DNA from 2 places in the Streptomyces qaidamensis genome. Region 2 is predicted to be linked to the other one. Evidence: riboswitches for the same ligand, from Rfam matches in the RefSeq annotation. Region 2 holds a riboswitch; the other holds the start of a gene.
The links. Region 2 has a riboswitch for S-adenosylmethionine ahead of thrC (threonine synthase). Riboswitches for the same ligand answer to the same signal wherever they lie in the genome.
Positions count from the first base shown of each region.

Region 1 (10,844 bases), 1.6 Mb from region 2:
CGACGAACTGCTCGCCGTGCAGCGGGCCTACTTCCGGCGCTGGGGCGTGATTCCCGCAGAACTGTTCGAAGGGTCCGCGGGTTCGGCCCTCACCCCCGCCACCGCGCTGTTCGTCCACGGCAGCTGGGTGCACCTGCTCGGCAACATGCTCTTCCTCTACGTCTTCGGGGCGATGACCGAGGAGCGGATGGGCCGACTGCAGTTCACCCTGTTCTACGTCGGCTGCGGCTACCTGGCCCTGCTGGGTTACGCCGTCGCCAACGCGGACTCCGAGCAGTCCCTGGTCGGTGCATCGGGGGCGATCTCCGCGGTCCTCGGTGCGTTCCTGTACCTGTTCCCCCGTGCCCGGGTGACCAGTCTCCTGCCGTTCCTCTTCTTCCTGCCGGTGCGCTTCCCGGCGTGGGTGGTGCTGCCGTTCTGGGCGGCACTGCAGTGGCTGGCGGCGGGGCGGGCCTCGGACGGGCCGGGGGTGGCCTATCTCGCCCACCTGATCGGGTTCGGTCTGGGCTTCGGCTATGCGTCGGTCCGCTACGGCCGTCCCACCAGCCCTACTAGAGTGAAGGCCGCCCCTGCTCCGGCCCCCGAGGGAGAGAACCAGCCGTGATCACCGCGATCGTCCTCATCAAGACCAGCGTGGACCGGATCCCCGAGATCGCCGAGTCGATCGCGGCGCTGGACAGCGTCAGCGAGGTCTTCTCCGTCACGGGCACCTACGACCTGATCGCGATGGTCCGGGTCAAGGAGCACGAGGACCTGGCCGAGGTCATCCCGGGCCGGATCAGCAAGATCCCCGGGGTGGAGGGGACCGACACGCACGTGGCGTTCCGCACGTACTCCCAGCACGACCTGGAGGCGGCGTTCGCGATCGGGCTGGACAACTAGCAGGCGTGTCCCGCCCGCCGGGTCCCGGATGAGGAGTTCTTCATCCGGGCTTCATCCCGCTCCCCGGATTCCGTCCGCAGGATCGGGCCCATGGTTTTCTCTCGCCGGATGGCGGCCCTGTCCGCCGTCGTGCTGATCCCGCTGGGCATCGCCGCGACCAGCTACGCACTCGCGGACAGCCCCGAGTCGCCCAGGGTGCCCTCCCAGCAGGTCGAGCTGGACCACGGCTCGCCCACGCCCACCTCCACCCTCCGGCCCCCCTCCCAGAAGGCCACACCGCCCGGCGTCACACCGGGTGACGAGGTCGTCTCACGGCCTCCGGTGACCGACAGCTCAGCGGGTGACGATGACGACGACGACCACGGCCAGGGCACCTCGGACGACGGACCGGGCGACGACGACGGCCCCGGCTCCGACGGCTGACACCGGCCGCCGGCGGGTCTCCGCCCGGGTCCGGATCCTGCTGTGGCTGCTGCTCGTGATGGCTCTCGCGCTCGCCTCGGTGGCCATGACCACCCGCTCGTTCCTGCTGCGGGATGTCGACCACCGCATCAACCGCCTGCTCACCCAGGAGACCGGCGAGTTCGCGAACTTCGAGGAGCGCGGCGGGGACCCGCGGACCGGCCGCCCGTTCACCGACGCGGACCGGCTGCTGACGGTGTTCCTGGAGCGGCAGTACCCCGACGCGGACGAGGAGCTGATCGGCCTGGTCGGCCGGACGGGCGCCGGCCCGCGGCAGATCCGCCAGCCGCACGACCTGCCCGTCGCCCTGCCCCTGCACGAGGACCCCGGGGCCCGGGCCCGCATCTTCGGCTCGCCCGACTCCTCCGGCGTGCTCGACCGGCCGCAGGGCGAGATCCGGTGGGCGAAGGTCACCGTGGCCCAGCCGGGCCGGGCGCCGGACGCCGCGTTCGTCGTGGCGTTCCACCCGGAGCGCGAGCAGGCCCGGGTCAACAGCGTGTTCCGCACGCTGCTCGTCATCTCCGGAGTGGCCCTGCTGCTGACCGTCGGCATCGCCTGGGCGGTCGCCGGACGGATCCTCAAACCGGTGCGGGTGGTGCGCGCCGCGGCGGCGCAGCTGACCGAGCAGGATCTCACCCGCCGGATCCCGGTGCACGGCCACGACGACATAGCGGCGCTCGCCGAGACGTTCAACGGCATGCTCGACCGGCTGGAGCGGGCCTTCGCCGCACAGCGGGAGTTCGTCGACGACGCCGGCCACGAACTGCGCACCCCCATCACCATCGTGCGCGGGCACCTGGAGGTCATGGGCGACGACCCGGCCGAACGTGAGGAGACCGTCCGGCTGGTCACCGACGAGCTGGACCGGATGAGCCGCATCGTCGAGGACCTGCTGCTGCTCGCCAAGGCCGAACGCCCCGACTTCGTCTCCCCCGAGCCGTTCCAGGTCGCCGAACTCACCGCCGACGTCTACGTCAAGGCCCGCACCCTGGGCGAACGCGACTGGCGGCTCGACGGGGTCGCCGACCTGGAGGCCGAACTGGATCCGCAGCGGATCACCCAGGCCATGGTGCAGCTCGCGCAGAACGCCGTGCAGCACACCACGCCCGGGCAGACCATCCGCATCGGCTCCCGCACCGACGGCCCGGACCTGGAGCTGTACGTGGCCGACTCGGGGCCCGGTGTGCAGCCGCAGGACGCCGAGGTGATCTTCGAACGCTTCCGGCGCGGCACGGCCCGCCGGGGTGCCCGGGGCTCCGGCGCCGGACTCGGGCTGTCCATCGTCAAGGCGATCGCCGAGGGGCACCGGGGCCGGGTCCGGCTGCACGGCACACCCGGGGGCGGCGCCACCTTCGCCCTCGTCCTGAACGCACCCCGGGCACCGGAAGGGGACCCCACGTGAACCGCATCCTCATCGTCGAGGACGAGGAGCGCATCGCCTCCTTCGTGGAGAAGGGCCTGCGCTCCAACGGCTTCACCACGACCGTCGTCACCGACGGCGACGCGGGCTACGAGTACGCCCTGACCGGCGGTTTCGACCTCGTCGTCCTGGACATCGGGCTGCCCGGCCGGGACGGCTTCACGATCCTGCGGGAGCTGCGCGAGGCCCGGGTGTCGGTGCCGGTGATCGTGCTGACCGCGCGGGACTCCGTACGGGACACGGTGGCCGGCCTGGAGGGCGGCGCCGACGACTGGATGACCAAGCCGTTCCGGTTCGAGGAGCTGCTCGCCCGGGTGCGGCTGCGACTGCGGACGGCTGCGCGGGCGCCGGAGGTGACGGTGCTCAGGTCGGGCTCCCTGAGCCTCGATCTGCGGACGCGGCGTGCCCGCTCCGGGGAGCGGACAGTCGACCTGACGGCTCGTGAGTTCGTGCTGCTGGAACTCTTCCTGCGGCATCCCGGGCAGGTGCTCTCCCGGGAGCAGATCCTGTCCCACGTGTGGGGCTACGACTTCGATCCGGGGTCCAACATCGTGGACGTGTACGTGCGGACGCTGCGGAAGAAGCTGGGGGCGGAGCGGGTGGAGACGGTGCGGGGGATGGGGTATCGGCTGCCGTAGTGCCGCTTGGGCGCCGTTGCCGGGTGCGGGTTGTCTGTGGCTTGGCGCGCCCACGCGGCGGAGCCGCACATCGATACAGCCCCGCGCCCCTGAGGTACCGCATCTGAAAGTTCCTTCATGTGGACCTCATCGACGACTCACCGCCAGGCAAAATCCTCGATGGTGTGACGCTGAACCTCCGAACCACCACCACCTTGTGTGTCGCCCTGTCCCTATGCGCGCTCCTGGCCGTCTCCACGAACTTCCCGGGCCTCGGTGGTGACGCCCGGGTAACGCTCGTCGTGTTCGTCCTCGCGACCTGCGCCTGGATCGGGACGTCGATCGACGACACGTACATCGCGCTCGGCGCCGGGCTCGCGCTCACGGTGACCGGGGTGATCAGCAGCGACACCCTGTTCGGCACACTCGGTGACGCCACGGTGTGGCTGCTGATCTGCGCGTTCGTACTGGCGGCCGCGGTGAGCCGGACCGGGCTCGCGGGACGGGCGGCGGTGTTCCTGGTGAGCGGGGCGCGTACCGTCCGGCAGCTGGTGCACCTGACGACGGCCGCCCTGGTCGTCACGGCGTTCGCGGTGCCCGCCACCTCCGGCCGGGCCGCGCTCGCGCTGCCGGTGTTCCTCGCCCTCGCCAAGGTCCTGGCCGACCGGAAGCGACTGGTCGTGATGCTTGCCCTGCTGTTTCCGACCGTGATCCTTCTGTCGGCGGTGGCGACGCTGATCGGCGCGGGTGCGCATCTGATCACCGTGTCGGTGTTGTGGGAGACCACCGGACAGCACATCGGCTTCACGCAGTGGCTGCTGCTGGGCCTGCCGCTGGCCATTGCCTCCTCGCACCTGGCCGCGGAGCTGGTGCTGCTGACGACGACCCGGCGCGCGGACCGCACCGGCCCCGTCCACATCACCCCCGAGCAGATCCAGCGGCACAGCGAGCAGCCGGTCACCGGCCCCTGGAGCCAGGCCGAGAAGCGCTGCGTCCTGCTGCTGGCCACCGTGATCGCCCTGTGGTGCAGTGAGCCTCTGCACCACGTGCCGCCGGCCCTGGTCGCGCTGATCGGCGCGGTCGTCGCCGCCTCGCCCGCCCTGGGCACCGTGCGCCTGAAGGACGCGCTGAAGACCGTCCCCTGGCCGCTGCTGCTGTTCATGGCCGCGACGATGGCAATGGGGGTCGCGCTCGCCGACTCGGGAGCGGCGAAGTGGCTGGTCTCCGGGCTGCCGGCCGGCGCGTCCCCGATGGTGTTCCTGACGATCGTGATCACCGTCAGCACGGCGGCGCACCTGGTTCTGCAGTCCCGCTCGGCCCGCTCGTCGGTGCTGGTGCCGCTGGTCGTGGCGGCCGCCGCCGGCGTCGGGGTCAACCCGGTCGCCGCCGCCCTCGCCTCGACCGCCGCCGCGGGCTTCTGCCACACCCTGCCCGCCTCGGCCAAGCCGGTCACGCTCTTCGCACAGATCCCCGGCACCCCGACCTACACCCCGCGCGACCTGCTGCGGCTGTCCGTCGTCCTGGCACCGCTGACCGCCGTGCTCGTCCTGTTCTTCGCCGTCGCGGTGTGGCCGCTGCTCGGCGTGTCCGTCACCCGTTGAGGAGCCTTCCGTGCTGAACCGTGTCGTCGTAGCCCCCAGCGGCTTCAAGGAGTCCCTGTCGGCCGAGGCCGCCGCCGACGCCATCGCGGCCGGCGTACGCCGGGTCCTGCCCGGCGCCGACATCGACCTCGTCCCCCTGGTGGACGGCGGCGAGGGCACGGCTCTCGCCCTGGCCGCCGCGACCGGGGGCCGGATCGTCACCACGGCCGCGACCGGCCCGGTCGGGCAGACCATCGCCGCGCACTTCGCCCTCCTCGGCGGCGGGGACACCGCCGTGGTGGAGATGGCGGCGGTCGCGGGCCTCTCCCTCGTCCCGCACGGCCTGCGCGACCCGGGCGCCACGACCACGTACGGCGTCGGCGAGCTGATCCGCTCCGCCCTGGACACGGGCGTCCGGCGGATCCTCGTCGGCTGCGGCGACTCGGGCACCTCGGACGGGGGCGCGGGCGCCCTCCAGGCACTCGGGGCGCGGCTGCTGGACGCCGAGGGGCGCGAACTCCCCCACGGGGGCCGGGAGCTGACGCGCCTGCACCGCATCGACCTCATCGGCCTGGACCCCCGGCTCACGGAGGTGGAGCTGCTCGTCGCCTGCAACCCGTACAACGTGCTGTGCGGCGAGCGGGGCGTGGCCCGGGTCTTCGGTCCGCAGAAGGGCGCGACGCCCGCGCAGGTGGAGGAGCTGTCGGCGGCCCTGGAGAACTGGGCGTTCGTGCTCACCCGTGATGCCGCCGTGCCGGACGGCGACCTGCGCTCCGGGCCCGGTACGGGAGCCTCCGGCGGCCTGGGAGCGGGTCTGGCCGCCCTGGGCGCCCGGCTGCTCCCCCGCTTCGACGTGCTGCTGGACCACCTCGACCTGGACGCCCGGCTGGCCCGCGCCGACCTGGTCGTCACCGCCGAGGGTGCCCTGGACCTCCAGACGCCGCGCGGCAAGGTCCCCGCCGAGGTGGCCCGCCGCGCCAAGCTCTACGGCCGGCCCGTCCTGGCCCTGGCCGGCACGCTCGGCGAGGGCGCGGGCGAGGTGCCGGGCGTGGACGCCTGCCACGGCATCCTGCCCGCCCCGATGGAGTTGGCCGAGGCCCTGCTGCGCGCGAGCGAACTCCTCACGGACGCCACCGAACGCGCCCTGAAGATGATCGTCCTGGGCACCCGGCTGCCGGTTCAGGCGGAGGTGTCCGGCACGCAGCGCCCGTCCTCGGTGCGGTAGTTCCACTTCGCCCCGTCCGTCACGAGCTCCTTCACCGCCCGGACGAACCGCTCCACGTGCTCGTCCGGCGTGCCCGCGCCGAAGCTGACCCGGATGGCGTTGAGCGACTTCTCCCCGGGCGCCGCCTCCGGCGACCCGCACTCGCCCTGCGCCTGCGGGTCGCTGCCGAGCAGCGTGCGCACCAGCGGGTGGGCGCAGAACAGCCCGTCCCGTACGCCGATGCCGTACTCGGCGGACAGGGCGGCGGCGAAGTGCGAGCTGTTCCAGCCCTCGACGACGAAGGAGAGCACGCCGACGCGCGGCGCGTCGTCCCCGAACAGGGACAGGAACCGCACCTGCGGGACGTCGGCGAGCCCCTCCCGCACGGCGCGGACCAGGTGCTGCTCACGGGCGACGAGGGTGTCGAAGCCGGCCTCGGTCAACGCCTTGCAGGCCGAGGCGACGGCGTAGGCGCCGATGACGTTGGGCGACCCGGCCTCGTGACGGGCGGCGCTGTCGTGCCACTCCACCTCCACTCCCCCGTCCTGGCGCCGGCTGACCTTGCGGCTGGCGCCGCCGCCCGCGAGGTACGGCTCGGCCGCGCGCAGCCAGTCGGCCCGCCCGGCCAGGACGCCCGAGCCGAAGGGCGCGTACAGCTTGTGCCCGGAGAAGGCGACCCAGTCGACGTCGAGGTCCGCGACGGACACCGGGTGGTGCGGGGCCAGTTGGGCGGCGTCCAGCACGATCCGCGCACCGTGGGTGTGCGCGGCCGCCGCGAGTTCCCGTACGGGCCACAGCTCGCCGGTGACGTTCGAGGCGCCGGTGACGCACACCAGGGCCGGCCCGTGGCCCCCCTCGATCGACACAGTGCGGTCGGCGAGGGCACGTTCCAGGGTCTCGACGGCCTCGCGGGGGGTACGCGGGGCGTCGAGGCAGGTGACGCGAGCGTTGCGCCAGGGCAGCAGGGCGGCGTGGTGCTCGGTCTCGAAGACGAAGACCTGGCAGTCGGCGGGGAGGGCGGCGGCGAGGAGGTTGAGGGAGTCGGTGGTCGAGCGCGTGAACACGACCTGGTCGCCCTCGCGGCAGCCGAGGAACTCGGCGACGGTCCGGCGGGCGTTCTCGAACAGGTCGGTGGAGAGCTGGGAGAGGTACCCGGCACCGCGGTGGACACTGCCGTAGTACGGCGCGTAGGCGGCGACGTCGTCCCAGACCCGCTGGAGGGCCGGGGCGCTGGCGGCGTAGTCGAGCGCGGCGTAGGTGACCTCGCCGCCGGTCACGAGCGGCACGGTGACATCCCGTCCCAGAACGGGCAACGGTGCACAAACAGACGGGGCGGAGGCAAGGGTGGGGACGGACATGGCGGAACTCCCGTGAGAAGCATGGGGGTGAGAGAAGAAGGGTGTGCGGAGGCGGGGCTCTGCGGCCCTATCGCATTCGCTTGCTCACGGGAGGCTCCTCGACGACCAGGACCCCTGGTATCTCGAGGGGTCCGCGCTTGCCACAGACCTCGCTGCCTGCGGCCTGGTCTTCACCCGGGGCACCCCGCCACGGACGGAGGGTTGCCGGACAGTCGGCCGGGGCCTCATGACTGTCACTCATGACCTGATCAGGAACGTACGCGAAAAGATCGGCGTCCCGCAACCCGAGTCCGGATCGCGGGACGCCGGTCCTTTCGCAGAACGGGATCCGCTACGCGTTGCTCGCGGCCACCCAGCGCTCCAGTGTCCGCTTCGCCGCCCCCGAGTCGATCGACTCGGCCGCCTTCGCCATCCCGGCGCGGATCTGCTCGGCCAGCGGCGCGGCGGTGGGCTCCAGGGCCACCAGTGCCGCCGCCGAGTTCAGCAGGACCGCCTCGCGGACCGGGCCTCTCTCGCCGTCCAGCAGGCGGCGGGCGACCTCGGCGTTGTAGGAGGCGTCGGCGCCGCGCAGCGCCTCGACCGGAACCAGTTCCAGGCCCACGTCACGCGGGTCGAAGGCTTCCTCGGTCACCTGGCCGTGCCGGACGATCCACACCCGGGAGGTGGCCGTGGTGGTCAGCTCGTCGAGGCCGTCGTCGCCCCGGAAGACCAGGGACGAGTTGCCGCGCTCGGCGAAGACTCCCGCGACGATCGGCGCCATGCGCGGGTCCGCCACGCCGACCGCCTGGGCACGGACCCGGGCCGGATTGGTGAGCGGGCCGAGGGCGTTGAACACCGTGCGGATGCCCAACTGGCCGCGGGCCGCGCCCGCGTGCCGCAGCGCCGGATGGAACTTCACCGCGAAGCAGAAGGTGATCCCGGCCTCGTCGGCGACCTGTGCGACGCGGTGCAGCGGCAGCTCCAGGTTGACGCCGAGCTTCTCCAGCACGTCCGAGGCCCCGGACGCCGAGGAGGCGGCCCGGTTGCCGTGCTTGACGACCTTCGCGCCCGTCCCGGCGACGACGATCGAGGACATCGTGGAGATGTTGACCGTCTTCGCGCCGTCACCGCCGGTGCCGACGATGTCGACCGTCGCCCCGGGCACCTCGATCACGTTGGCGTGCTCGTACATCGTGCGGACCAGGCCGTTGATCTCCTCGACGGTCTCGCCCTTGGCGCGCAGCGCGACGACGAACCCGGCGATCTGCGCCTCGGTCGCCTCGCCGCGCATGATCCGGTCCATCGCCCAGGCGGTGTCGTCCGCGCTCAGGTGCCTGCCGTCCAGCAGGCCGTTCAGCAGCCGGGGCCAGGAGCGGCCCGCCGCGGTGTCGCCTCCAGCGGGGGTCACAGCGCTCATAAGCCGCTCCAGGGTCAGGCGTCCCGCACTACGGGACGAGAGTCTCAACGAGGTCCACCCTATCCAGCCCCGGGCATGACGAAGGGCCCCGTCCGGCGATCGGACGAGGCCCCTCGTGTGGCGTGGCGAAGCAGTGATCAGTGGTGGCCGTGGCCGCTCGTGATCTCCCGGTACTCCTCGGCGGTGGGCTTCGGGATCTGGGCGCCCTCGCCGTAGTAGGCGTCGCTGAGCTTGGCGCGCAGCTTCTCGGAGCCCTTCACCTTGCGCTCGACACCGTTCTCGTCGACCGTCGGGCCGATCTCGGCCGGCTGGTACTGCTCGTGCGCCGTGAGCGTGTACATCTGCTCCTGGCTGAGCGGCTCGTGCACCTCGATGAACTCACCGTGCGGCAGGCGCTTGATGATGCCCGACTCGCGGCCGTGCAGCACCTTCTCCTTGTCCCGGCGCTGCAGGCCGAGGCAGATGCGCTTGGTGACGATGAAGGCGAGGACCGGTCCGACGAAGAACCCGATCCGGACGAACCAGGTCACCGCGTTGATCGACAGGTGGAAGTGGGTGGCGACGATGTCGTTGCCACCGCCGATCAGCATGATGACGTAGCCGGTGACCCACGCGACACCGACACCGGTGCGGGTCGGGGCGTTGCGCGGCCGGTCCAGGATGTGGTGCTCGCGCTTGTCCCCGGTGACCCACGACTCGATGAACGGGTAGAGGGCGATGATCCCGAGGAACACACCGAAGAGCACCAGCGGGATGAACACGCCCAGGACGAGTGTGTGGCCCCAGAGGTTGATCTCCCAGCCCGGCATCGCCCGGATCAGGCCTTCGGCGAAGCCCATGTACCAGTCGGGCTGGGCGCCGGTCGACACCTGGTCGGGCCGGTACGGGCCCAGGACCCAGATCGGGTTGATCGTCGCGATCGCGGAGAGGGCCGCGATGAAACCGAAGACCAGGAAGAAGAAGCCTCCGGCCTTGGCCATGTAGACCGGCAGCAGGGGCATGCCGACGACGTTCTTGTTGGTCCGGCCGGGACCCGCGAACTGGGTGTGCTTGTGGTAGAAGACCAGGATCAGGTGGCCGACCACGAGCCCGAGCATGATGCCCGGCAGCAGCAGGATGTGGATCGAGTAGAACCGGGCGATGAAGTCGGTGCCCGGGAACTCCCCGCCGAACAGGAACATCGAGATGTACGTGCCGACGATCGGCACGGACAGGATCGCGCCCTGGGTGAAGCGGACACCGGTGCCGGAGAGCAGGTCGTCCGGGAGCGAGTAGCCGGTGAAACCGGTGAACATGCCCAGGACGAACAGCAGGAAGCCGAACAGCCAGTTGATCTCACGCGGCTTGCGGAACGCGCCGGTGAAGAAGACGCGCATCATGTGCACGAACATGCCGGCGAGGAAGATGATCGCCGCCCAGTGGTGGATCTGCCGGATGAGCAGACCGCCGCGGACGTCGAAGCTGATGTCCAGCGTGGAGGCGAACGCCTCACTCATCAGCACGCCCTGCATGGGGACGTAACTGCCGTGGTACTCCACCTCGTTCATCGACGGGTGGAAGAACAGCGTCAGGTACACACCCGTGAGGATGATGATGATGAAGCTGTAGAGGCAGATCTCACCCAGCATGAAGGACCAGTGGTCCGGGAAGATCTTGCGCATGTTGGCCTTGGCCAGGGAGTAGATCCCGAGGCGGCCGTCGGCCCAGTCGGCGACCCGCTCACCCGCGGGCGCCTTGCGTCGTTCTTGTGCAGTGCTCATCCGCGCTCCCAGAAAGCAGGGCCGACGGGCTCGTCGAAGTCGCCGAGCGCCTCAAGATAGCCCTCGTCGTTCACGCCGATGCGGAGCTGCGGCAGGGCGTGACCGGCGGGACCGAAGATCACTCGGGCACCGTCGGAGAGGTCGAAGGTGGACTGGTGGCAGGGG
Region 1 is NZ_CP015098.1:2,524,166-2,535,009, forward strand. It holds gene A4E84_RS11055 (rhomboid family intramembrane serine protease) at 1-604, shown strand, start outside; gene A4E84_RS11060 (Lrp/AsnC family transcriptional regulator) at 601-882, shown strand; gene A4E84_RS11065 (hypothetical protein) at 973-1,305, shown strand; gene A4E84_RS11070 (sensor histidine kinase) at 1,229-2,746, shown strand; gene A4E84_RS11075 (response regulator transcription factor) at 2,743-3,402, shown strand; gene A4E84_RS11080 (SLC13 family permease) at 3,567-4,982, shown strand; gene A4E84_RS11085 (glycerate kinase) at 4,993-6,186, shown strand; gene A4E84_RS11090 (aminotransferase class V-fold PLP-dependent enzyme) at 6,141-7,523, opposite strand; SAM riboswitch class IV at 7,652-7,768, opposite strand; gene trpD (anthranilate phosphoribosyltransferase) at 7,855-8,919, opposite strand; gene qcrB (cytochrome bc1 complex cytochrome b subunit) at 9,057-10,679, opposite strand; gene qcrA (cytochrome bc1 complex Rieske iron-sulfur subunit) at 10,676-10,844, opposite strand, start outside.
Region 1: it holds a riboswitch for S-adenosylmethionine, as region 2 does, so the genes downstream of both, A4E84_RS11090 (aminotransferase class V-fold PLP-dependent enzyme) here and thrC (threonine synthase) in region 2, are expected to answer to the same signal.

Region 2 (10,844 bases):
CCCGGCCTCACGGAACGATTCGAGGTTGGGGCGAATGGTCGCCGTCAGACCCGTGCCCGCCACTGCGTCCAGCGTCTTGAGACCGTCCCCGGTGTTGAGCACCACCGTCGTCTTCGACGGATCCAGCAGCCCGCTCTCGATCAGCTTCTTGGTGACACCCACCGTCACCCCACCGGCGGTCTCCGCGAAGATCCCCTCGGTGCGAGCAAGGATCTTGATCGCGTCGACGACCTGCTCGTCGTTCACGTCCTCCACCGCACCGCCGGTCCGCCGCGCGATGTCCAGCACGTAGGGCCCGTCCGCCGGGTTGCCGATGGCGAGCGACTTGGCGATGGTGTTCGGCTTCTGCGGCCGAACGACGTCATGCCCGGCCTTGTAGGCGACGGACACCGGCGAGCAGCCCTCGGCCTGCGCGCCGAAGATCTTGTACGGCTTGTCCTCCACCAGACCGAGCTTGATCAGCTCCTGAAGGCCCTTGTCGATCTTCGTCAGCTGCGAGCCGGAGGCGATCGGCACGACCAGCTGGTCCGGCAGCTGCCAGCCGAGCTGCTCGCAGATCTCGTACGCGAGGGTCTTGGAGCCCTCCGCGTAGTACGGCCGGAGGTTGACGTTGACGAAGCCCCAGCCCTCACCGGCCGGGTCGCCGATCAGCTCGGAGCAGAAGCGGTTCACGTCGTCGTAGTTGCCCTCGATGCCGACGAGCTCGCCGCCGTAGACCGCGGCCATGACGACCTTGCCCTGCTCCAGGTCGTGCGGGATGAACACGCAGGAGCGGAAGCCGGCGCGGGCCGCGGCGGCACCCACCGCACCGGCGAGGTTGCCGGTGGAGGAGCAGGAGAGCGTGGTGAAGCCGAAGGCGCGGGCGGCCTCCAGGGCCTGGGCGACGACGCGGTCCTTGAAGGAGTGCGTCGGGTTGCCGGAGTCGTCCTTGACGAACAGCTTGCCGGCGTCGACGCCCAGCTCGCGCGCGAGGTTGTCGGCCTTGACGAGCTTGGTCCAGCCGGGGTTGATGTTCGGCTTGTCCGCGACGTCGGCCGGGACCGGCAGCAGTGGGGCGTAGCGCCAGATGTTCGCGGGGCCCGCTTCGATCTGCTTGCGGAGCTCCTCGGTGTCGTAGGCCGAGAAGTCGTAGGCGATCTCCAGCGGCCCGAAACACTCCTCGCACGCGAAGACCGGTCCGAGGGGTACACGGTGACCGCACTCGCGGCAGCTCAGGGCAGCGGCGGGACCGAGGTCTACGGTGGAGTCAGTGGTGCTTGCAACAGTCTGCACAGCCATGTGAGGCGAGGCCCTTTCTCCTCATCTTCCTCACGACGCATCTCGCCGTGAGACGGATTTGGCACCTTCCCGAGCCGGGAGCCTCGCGCATGTGGTCGACAGTGACCTACGAGTACCGACTGGAGGGTTGCCGGGGCTTCATCGGGCCGTTTCCCTCTGCCCCTCTGGATGAGCTGTATGTGGTTGTAGGCGGCGGGTGACCCCGGACATGCGATGGTCATCCGCCTTGTTCAAGACTGTAACCGACGACCAGGACAGTTGAGATAGTCGTCCGAACCGCGAGATGGATCACAGTCCGTCCCGCCTGGAGAACGCAGAGGAGCCGCCACGGTGCTGGAAGAAGTCGAGCGCTGGCTGAGCACCCGTTCCTGGTCCGCGACCGATCGCCCGCTCCACCAGATCCTGGCCGCCAAGCAGCGCACGGGCCAGACGGTCAGTGTCGTGCTGCCCGCCCTCAACGAGGAGGCGACGGTCGGCGACATCGTCGCCGTCATCCGCCACGACCTGATGCGGCAGGTCCCGCTCGTCGACGAGCTGGTCGTCGTCGACTCCGGCTCGACCGACCGTACGTCCGAGGTGGCCGCCGCCGCGGGCGCGCGGGTGGTGCACCGGGACGACATACTCCCGCGCTTGCCCGCCGTGCCCGGCAAGGGCGAGGTGCTGTGGCGCTCGATGCTCGTCACCCGCGGGGACATCGTCTGTTTCGTCGACGCGGACCTCAGGGACTTCTCGTCGGACTTCGTCTCCGGGATCGTCGGCCCGCTGCTCACGGACCCGGACGTGGACCTGGTGAAGGCCATGTACGACCGGCCGCTGTCCGGTGCCGCCGGGCAGGGCGGCCGGGTCACCGAGCTGATGGCGCGCCCGCTGCTCAACATGCACTGGCCGCAGCTGGCCGGCTTCGTGCAGCCGCTCGGCGGCGAGTACGCGGCCCGCCGCTCGCTGCTGGAGCAGCTGCCGTTCCCCGTCGGCTACGGCGTGGAGCTGGGGATGCTCGTCGACGCCCTGCACCTGGCGGGCCTGGACGCCCTCGCCCAGGTGGACGTCGGGGTGCGCAAGCACCGGCACCAGGACGGTCAGGCGCTCGGCCGGATGGCCGCCGCGATCTACCGCACGGCCCAGCTGCGGCTGGCCCGCGGGCATCTGATCCGGCCTTCCCTCACCCAGTTCGAGCGGGGGGAGGACGGCTTCGAGCCGCGCACGTACTCCGTGGACACCGAGGAGCGTCCGCCGATGGTGGACATCGCCGAGTACCAGGCGCGGAGAGCGGCCTGACCGGGGCCGTTTTCGGCCGGGTACGACAGATCCGCACGTTTGAGCGTTTCCGGGCCGGGCTAGGTTGAGGCTTATGGCTTCAACGTACGGTGCTGCGCAGGTGCTGGTGGCCTCCAACCGGGGTCCGGTCTCCTACACGGTGGGTGAGGACGGTTCGCTGGACGCCAAACGGGGCGGCGGCGGGCTGGTCTCCGGGCTCTCCGCGATCGGCTCGGACGCGGACGCGCTGTGGGTGTGCTCGGCGCTGTCCGACGGCGACCGGGAGGCGGTCCGGCGCGGGATCGGCGAGGACGGCGTGCGGATGCTGGACATCCCGGCCGACGTGCACGCCGACGCGTACAACGGCATCGCCAACTCGGTCCTGTGGTTCGTGCACCACATGCTCTACCAGACGCCCCTGGAGCCGGTCTTCGACGCGGAGTTCCGGCGGCAGTGGGCGTCCTACGAGGCGTACAACCGGGCGTTCGCCGAGGCGCTGGCCGAGGAGGCGGCGCAGGGCGCGGCGGCGGTGGTGCAGGACTACCACCTGACGCTCGTGCCGGGCATGCTCCGCGAGCTGCGGCCCGACCTGCGCATCGGACACTTCTCGCACACGCCGTGGGCACCGCCCGAGTACTTCCGGATGCTGCCGGACGACGTGGCCGGGCAGGTGCTGCGCGGCATGCTCGGCGCGGACCGGCTGGGCTTCCTCACCGAGCGCTGGGCGGAGGCGTTCACCGAGTGCGCCGAGCGGTTCGCGGGCGGGCTCGGCGGCACCCGGGTCGGGGTGCACGGCCTGGGCGCCGACGCGGACTTCCTGCGCAAGCGGGCGCACGAGCCGGACGTCGAGGAGCGGATGGCCGCGCTGCGGCAGGAGATCGGCGACGGCCGCCGCACCATCGTCCGCGTCGACCGCACCGAGCTGTCCAAGAACATCGTGCGCGGCCTGCTGGCCTACCGCCGGCTCCTGGAGACCCACGCCGAGTGGCGCGAGCGGGTGGTGCACGTCGCCTTCGCGTACCCCTCGCGGCAGGACCTCGCGGTGTACCGGGACTACACGGCCGAGGTGCAGCGGGTCGCCGACGAGATCAACGCCGAGTACGGCACGCCCGGGTGGACCCCGGTCCTCCTCAACCTCAAGGACGACTTCGCCCGCTCGCTGGCCGCCTACCGGCTGGCCGACGTGGCCCTCGTCAACCCCATCCGCGACGGCATGAACCTCGTCGCCAAGGAGGTTCCCGTCGTCTCCGACGCGGGCTGCGCGCTGGTGCTGTCGCGGGAGGCCGGGGCGCACGAGGAGCTGGGCGAGGACGCGATCACGGTGAACCCCTACGACGTGACGGGCACGGCCGCGGCCCTGCACGAGGCGCTGTCGATGCGCCCGGAGGAACGGGCCGAGCGCAGCAAGCGCCTGGCAGCGGCGGCGACGGCACTGCCGCCGGCCCAGTGGTTCGTGGACCAGCTCGACGCGCTGAGGGGCTGAGCGGCGATGAGCGCGAACGCGTTGCCCGTGCCTGTCACGAAGGCCGGCGAGGACGGGCTCGCCGCCCTGCTCGCCGATCCCGGCAAGGCGCTGGTCGCACTGGACTTCGACGGGACGCTCGCGCCGATCGTCGCCGATCCGGAGCTGGCCCGGGCCCATCCGGAGGCGCTGGGCGCACTGGTGGCGCTCGCCCCGAAGGTCGCCGCCATCGCGGTGATCACCGGCCGGCCGGCCGAGGTCGCCGTACGCAACGGTGGCTTCGCGGACGCACCGGGTCTTGAACACCTGGTCGTCCTCGGGCACTACGGCGCCGAGCGGTGGGACGCCCGCAGCGGCGAGGTCACCGCCCCCGATCCGCACCCCGGCGTCGACGCCGTCCGCGCCGAGCTGCCCGGGCTGCTCGAAGGGAGCGGGACCTGGGTCGAGGACAAGGGCCGGGCGGTGGCCGTGCACACCCGCCGGGCCGCCGACCCGCAGGCCGCCTTCGAGGCCCTGCGCGAGCCCCTCACCGGCCTGGCGACCCGGCACGGCCTGATCGTCGAGCCCGGCCGCATGGTCCTCGAACTGCGCCCGCCCGGCATGGACAAGGGCGTCGCGCTCGCCGGCTTCGCCCGCGAGATCGGCGCCGGATCCGTCCTCTACGGCGGCGACGACCTGGGCGACCTGCCCGCGTACTCCGCCGTCGACACCCTCCGCACCTCCGGCACGCCGGGCCTGCTGGTGTGCAGCGGCAGCGACGAGGTGACCGAGCTCAGGGAGCGGGCGGACGTGGTGGTGGACGGCCCGGAGGGTGTGGTGGGGCTGCTGCGGGCGCTTGCTGATTTCATCGGCTGAAGGGCACGTACTCAGGGGCGCGGGGAACTGCGCGATCAACCACGACGCACCCGCGCCCCGCGACGACCGGACGCCCCGCGTTCCTCAGCGCTCCGCCCGCCGCGTCTCCCGTATCCGCCGCAGCCGGTTCACCGTCACGGGGTCATGAGCCAAGGCCCGTGGATCATCCAACAGCGCATTGAGAAGCTGGTAGTAGCGCACAGGGGCGAGCCCCAGCTCCTCACGTATGGCCCGTTCCTTCGCACCGGGTCCGGGAAAACCCCGGCGTTCGAGCGCGAGGATGTCCCGTTCCCTGCGCCCGAGCCCCTGCTCACCCGTGTCCTCGTCCATGCCCGGCACCGTAACGCCTGCCACCGACAGCGGAGCTACTCCGCACTCTCCGCCCGGCCCGCCGCCGCCTGAAGGTGGCCGAGGACGCCCGAGGGGCTGCCGCCGGGCGCGACGGCCTTGCCGATCTGCTGCTTGACCTGGGCGCTGACGTCGGCCCAGGAGGTCTTGCCGACCGGGTAGAGCTCGGAGGCCAGCAGCTCCTCCAGGAACGGCCTGAGGTGCCGGTCCTCGTCGGAGGCGGCCATGGTGCCGGACGCGGAGGAGGTGACCGGCAGCAAGTCGTACTCGCGGGAGAAGGCCAGCACGTTCTTCTCGCTGTAGACGAAGTCGAGGAAGTCGCCGACCTGGTCGCGGTGGCCGTTCTCGCGGAAGGCCGTCATCCAGTCGGCCACACCGAGCGTGGACTTGCTCGGGCCGCCCTTGCCCGGCATGGGCACCATGCCGTACTTCACGCCCTTGCTCTCGGCGATCTTCATCAGCGAGGGGTGGCCGTTGAGCATGCCGACCTGGCCCTTGGCGAAGGCGGCGAACGCGGCGGCCCGGTTCAGCTCGCCCGGCGCGACCGGCCCGGTCAGGTCCTTGCCGACCAGGTCGTTCTTCAGCCAGGAGAAGGTGTCGATGTTCTCCGGGGAGTCGATGCCGTAGCTGTCGACGCTGTCGGTGTAGCCGCCCCCGCCGCTGAGCATCCACTGCATGGTCTCGGCCTGTGCCTCCTCCGGACCGAGCGGCAGCGCGTACGGGTACTTCACGCCCTCGGCCTTGAGCGCCTCGGCGTCCTCGGCCAGGTCGTCCCAGGACTCGGGCGGGGTGATGCCGGCCTTGGCGAAGAGGGTCTTGTTGTAGAAGAGGACGCGCGTGGAGGCGGCGAACGGCATCCCGTACTGCACGCCCTTCACCCGGCCCGCGGAGGCCAGCTGCCCGACGAAGTCGGCCTGCACGGGTATGGAGAGCAGGTCGTCGGCCTTGTAGAGCTGGTTCTTGGCCGCGTAGTCGGCGTAGGCGCCGATCTGCGCCATGTCCGGCGGGTCACCGGCGGCGACCATCTCCCTGACCTTGCGGTCGACGTCGTTCCAGGAGTAGACGCTGACGTCGATCTTGACGTCGGGGTGGTCGGCCTCGTACTCCTCGACGAGCTTGTCCCAGTACTTCTTCGAGCTGTTGGCCGCGCTGTCGCCGTAGTCGGCGGCGACGAGCTTGAGCGTCACGTCCGCCGAGCCGCCCGTGATGCCGCAGCCGCCGAGCACCGCCGTCATGCCCAGTGCGGACACCGCCGCGATCGTTCCTGCCATTCGCCGCCGCTGCACCGCTGTTCTTCCCCAACCCTGGCGTCGCCGCCTCTGAAAACTTTTCGATATTCGGAATAAGGTCTACACCACGCGAGTGGACTAGACCTCTCGCGGGTCAGCGGGTCACACTGTTTCCGTGAGACATGTCATCGCCCTCGACGTGGGCGGCACCGGAATGAAGGCCGCGCTGGCCGGGCCCGGGGGCGAGGTGCTGCACCGGGCCCGCCGGGCCACCGGACGCGCCCAGGGGCCGGACGCCGTCGTCGCGGGCATCCTCGACTTCGCCGCCGAGCTGCGCGCCTACGGCGCCGAGCACTTCGGCACGCTCGCGTCCGCCGCCGGCGTGGCCGTCCCCGGCATCGTCGACGAGGCGGAGGGCGTCGCCGTCTACGCGGCCAACCTCGGCTGGCGCGACGTCCCGCTGCGCGCCCTGCTGTCGGAGCGGCTCGGCGTTCCGGTCGCCCTCGGCCACGACGTGCGCACCGGCGGCCTCGCCGAGGGCCGGGTCGGAGCGGGCCGGGGAGCGGACCGGTTCCTGTTCGTGGCCCTGGGCACCGGCATCGCGGGCGCCATCGGCGTCGACGGCCGGGTCGAGGCGGGCGCGCACGGCTTCGCGGGCGAGATCGGCCACATCGTCGTACGCCCCGGCGGGTCCCCCTGCCCGTGCGGGCAGCACGGCTGCCTGGAGCGCTTCGCCTCGGCGGCGGCCGTGAGCGAGGCCTGGGCCGCGGCCTCCGGCGACCCGGCCGCGGACGCGGCGGACTGCGCGAAGGCGGTGGACTCCGAAGACCCGAAGGCCCGGGCGGTCTGGCAGCAGGCCGTGGACGCCCTGGCCGACGGACTGGTCACGGCCCTGACGTTGCTGGACCCCCGCACTTTGATCATCGGCGGCGGCTTGGCGGAGGCGGGGGAAACCCTGTTCACGCCGCTCAGGGAAGCGATCCGCGGCCGCATCACCTTCCAGAAACAGCCGACACTCGTCCCGGCGGCGCTGGGTGACAGCGCCGGTTGCCTGGGGGCGGGCCTGCTGGCCTGGGACCTTCTGGCATCGACCGACCGCATGGAGGTAACGCCCTGATGGCATCGCCGCAAGGGGCGCGGGGAACTGCGCGACCAGCCACGACGCACCCGCACCCCGCTACATCGGGGACCCCCACCGTGCTCACCGGCGCGACAGTGGTCCTCCCGACCGGAACCGTCGAAAACGGCCAGGTAGCCGTCGACGGCACCCGCATCACCCGGGTCACCCCGGAGAACGCCCAGGTCATCGACGTAACAGACCACTACGTGATCCCCGGCTTCGTCGACATCCACAACCACGGCGGCGGCGGAGCCTCCTTCACCTCCGGCTCGGTCGACGACATCCTCAAGGGCATCCACACCCACCGCCTGCACGGCACGACCACCCTGGTCGCCTCCACCGTCACCGGCGACATGGACTTCCTCACCCGGCGCGCCGGCCTGCTGAGCGAACTCGCCGAGCAGGGCGAGATCGCCGGCGTCCACTTCGAGGGCCCGTTCATCTCCCCCTGCCGCAAGGGCGCCCACTCCGAGGCCCTCCTGCGCGACCCCCACCCCACGGACGTCCGCAAGCTGATCGACGCGGCCCGGGGCCAGGCCAGGATGCTGACGCTGGCCACCGAACTCCCCGGCGGCCTGGACTCCGTACGCCTCCTCGCCGACCACGGCGTGATCGCGGCGATCGGCCACACGGACGCCACGTACGAACAGACGGTCGAGGCCATCGACGCGGGCGCCACCGTCGCCACCCACCTCTTCAACGCGATGCCCCCGCTCGGCCACCGCTCCCCCGGCCCGATCGCGGCCCTCCTGGAGGACGACCGGGTCACGGTCGAGCTGGTCAACGACGGCACGCACCTCCACCCCGCCGCGCTGCAGCTGGCGTTCCACCACGCGGGAGCGGACCGCGTGGCGTTCATCACGGACGCGATGGACGCGGCCGGTTTCGGCGACGGACGCTACTGGCTGGGCCCGCTGGAGGTGGAGGTCGCGGACGGCGTGGCCCGGCTCGTGGAGGACGGCACGATCGCCGGCTCGACCCTCACGCTGGACCGCGCCTTCCAGCGGGCGGTCACGGTCGACGGCCTGTCCGTCGAGGACGCGGTGACGGCCCTGTCCGCCACCCCCGCCCGGCTGCTCGGCATGGCCGACACGATCGGCTCACTGGAGCCCGGGAAGTACGCCGACCTGCTGATCCTGGACTCCGCGTACGAGGTGAAGGGCGTGATGCGCCGGGGTGAATGGGTGGTGGGTCCCCAACTGGGCTGATCCATCCCCCAGTCGAGAGACGGTGGCCGACCCCAGGAGTGGGCCGACCGCCGTCTCTTTGGCATGATCGGACTACCTGCACGTTCACGTCGGCAAGCACATCGGGGGAGGTCGACCCAGGTGATCCTCACGGTCACGCTGAACACCGCTCTCGACATCACCTACCGCATACGGTCCCTCAGGCCGCACGCCTCGCACCGCGTCTCCGAGGTGACGGAACGCCCGGGCGGCAAGGGCGTCAACGTGGCCCGGGTGCTCGCTGCCCTCGGGCACGAGGTGACGGTGACGGGCTTCACGGGCGGGGCGACGGGCCGGGTCGTGCAGGAGAAGCTCGCGGCGGTACCGGGCGTGCTGGACGCGCTGGTCCCCCTCTCGGGCGCGACCCGCCGCACGGTCGCCGTGGTCGACGAGCGCACCGGCGACACGACCCAGCTCAACGAACCCGGCCCCACGGTCACGCCCACCGAATGGTCGGCCTTCCAGGAGGCCTACGCGGACCTGCTGCACACCGCGTCGGCGGTGGCCCTGTGCGGCAGCCTGCCGCCGGGTGTCCCGGTGGGCGCGTACGCGGGCCTGATCCGCACGGCCCGCTCCTTCGGTCTCCCGGTCCTCCTGGACACCAGCGGCGAACCCCTGCGCCGGGGCGTCGCGGCCCGCCCCGACATCATCAAGCCGAACGCCGACGAACTGGCGGAACTGACCGGCTCCCACGAACCGCTGCGCGCCACTCAGGACGCCCGCCGCCGGGGCGCGGGCGCGGTGGTCGCGTCCCTCGGCCCGGGGGGCCTCCTCGCCGCCACCCGAGAGGGCCGCTGGCGAGCGACCCCACCGACCTCCATACGAGGCAACCCGACCGGCGCGGGCGACGCGGCGGTAGCGGGCCTCCTGTCGGGCTTGGTGGAACACCTCCCGTGGCCGGACCGATTGGCCCGGGCCATCGCTCTGTCGGCGGCGACGGTGCAGGCGCCGGTGGCGGGGGAGTTCGACCGGGGGACGTACGAGGAGTTGCTGGCGAGGGTGACGGTGACTGCCGAGGCCAGCGCTGCCTGAGGTCGGTCCAGCATCTGACGAAACACTCGCCCTGACCGGAACCCGATTGCCTTTCAGTCACATGATCGACATGATCATGAGCGACCAGATTTGACCATGTAGGGGGAACAACCTCATGCGCATGCGCCTGTTCGCGCTGCTCGGCGCCACTCTGATCGCCACTCTGCCGCTCACCACCCAGACCGCCTCCGCCGCGACCAGGTGCGCAAGCGGCAAGATCTGCACTTGGCAGAAGGCCGACTTCGGAGGAACGAAGCACACCTACGGCAAGGACAACGGGTGCTACCCGCGCAGCGGCCGCTCGGTGTCCAACCAGAGTGGCAAGCTCATCACCGTCTACAAGGACGCGTCGTGCTACGGCAGCCACTTCGACATCAAGCCGGGCCACTACTCGGACAAGACCCCGTGGCCGGTGAAGAGCATGGCCGTCTGGGGATGACGCCCGGCATGCTCCGCCCCGGTCAGTAGATCGCCACAAGGGGGATTTCGCACAGCGGGGGCCGTCCGCCACGGGTGGCCCCCAACCGCTCCGGCAGTGGGACCGTTGCCGGCTCTACTGGCCCTTCTCCGGGGCGATCCAGAGCTGGTCGAGAAGCGCATCGCACTGGTTGCCCTCGTTGCAGGCAATCTCGATCGTGTTGGTGCCCTTGGTCAGGTTGACGTTGGACCACGTCTCCTGCCAGCCCTTTTCCCAGTCGCCCTTGGGCAGTTTGCCGAAGTTCTCCATGTTGACGGGCCGGTCTTGAGCATCGCCGTTGACCACCAGCGTGGCGTTGGCGTCCACGCCGGGGATGGCGTAGCGCACATACAACCGGTAGATGTCGGCCTTCTTGATGCCATCGACCGTCCAGGTCACCTTGGCACCGACCTGGTTGAGGCCCGTCACGTAGACCCCGCCGCCGGCCTTCGCGCCCTTGATGTCGGACGCCGTCGTCATGCCGGGGCTGAGCCGCAGGGCCTTCGCGTCGGTCTTCGGGAGATCCTGCTTGGCCGCTCCGGCCTTGCTGGTCGAAGGGCTCGGCTTCGACTCCTCGGACTGG
Region 2 is NZ_CP015098.1:4,128,845-4,139,688, forward strand. It holds gene thrC (threonine synthase) at 1-1,278, opposite strand, end outside; SAM riboswitch class I at 1,297-1,453, opposite strand; gene A4E84_RS18055 (glucosyl-3-phosphoglycerate synthase) at 1,609-2,553, shown strand; gene A4E84_RS18060 (alpha,alpha-trehalose-phosphate synthase (UDP-forming)) at 2,627-4,015, shown strand; gene otsB (trehalose-phosphatase) at 4,022-4,849, shown strand; gene A4E84_RS18070 (DUF3263 domain-containing protein) at 4,934-5,179, opposite strand; gene A4E84_RS18075 (ABC transporter substrate-binding protein) at 5,215-6,468, opposite strand; gene A4E84_RS18080 (ROK family protein) at 6,602-7,543, shown strand; gene nagA (N-acetylglucosamine-6-phosphate deacetylase) at 7,624-8,754, shown strand; gene A4E84_RS18090 (1-phosphofructokinase family hexose kinase) at 8,875-9,804, shown strand; gene A4E84_RS18095 (peptidase inhibitor family I36 protein) at 9,920-10,243, shown strand; gene A4E84_RS18100 (carbohydrate-binding protein) at 10,358-10,844, opposite strand, start outside.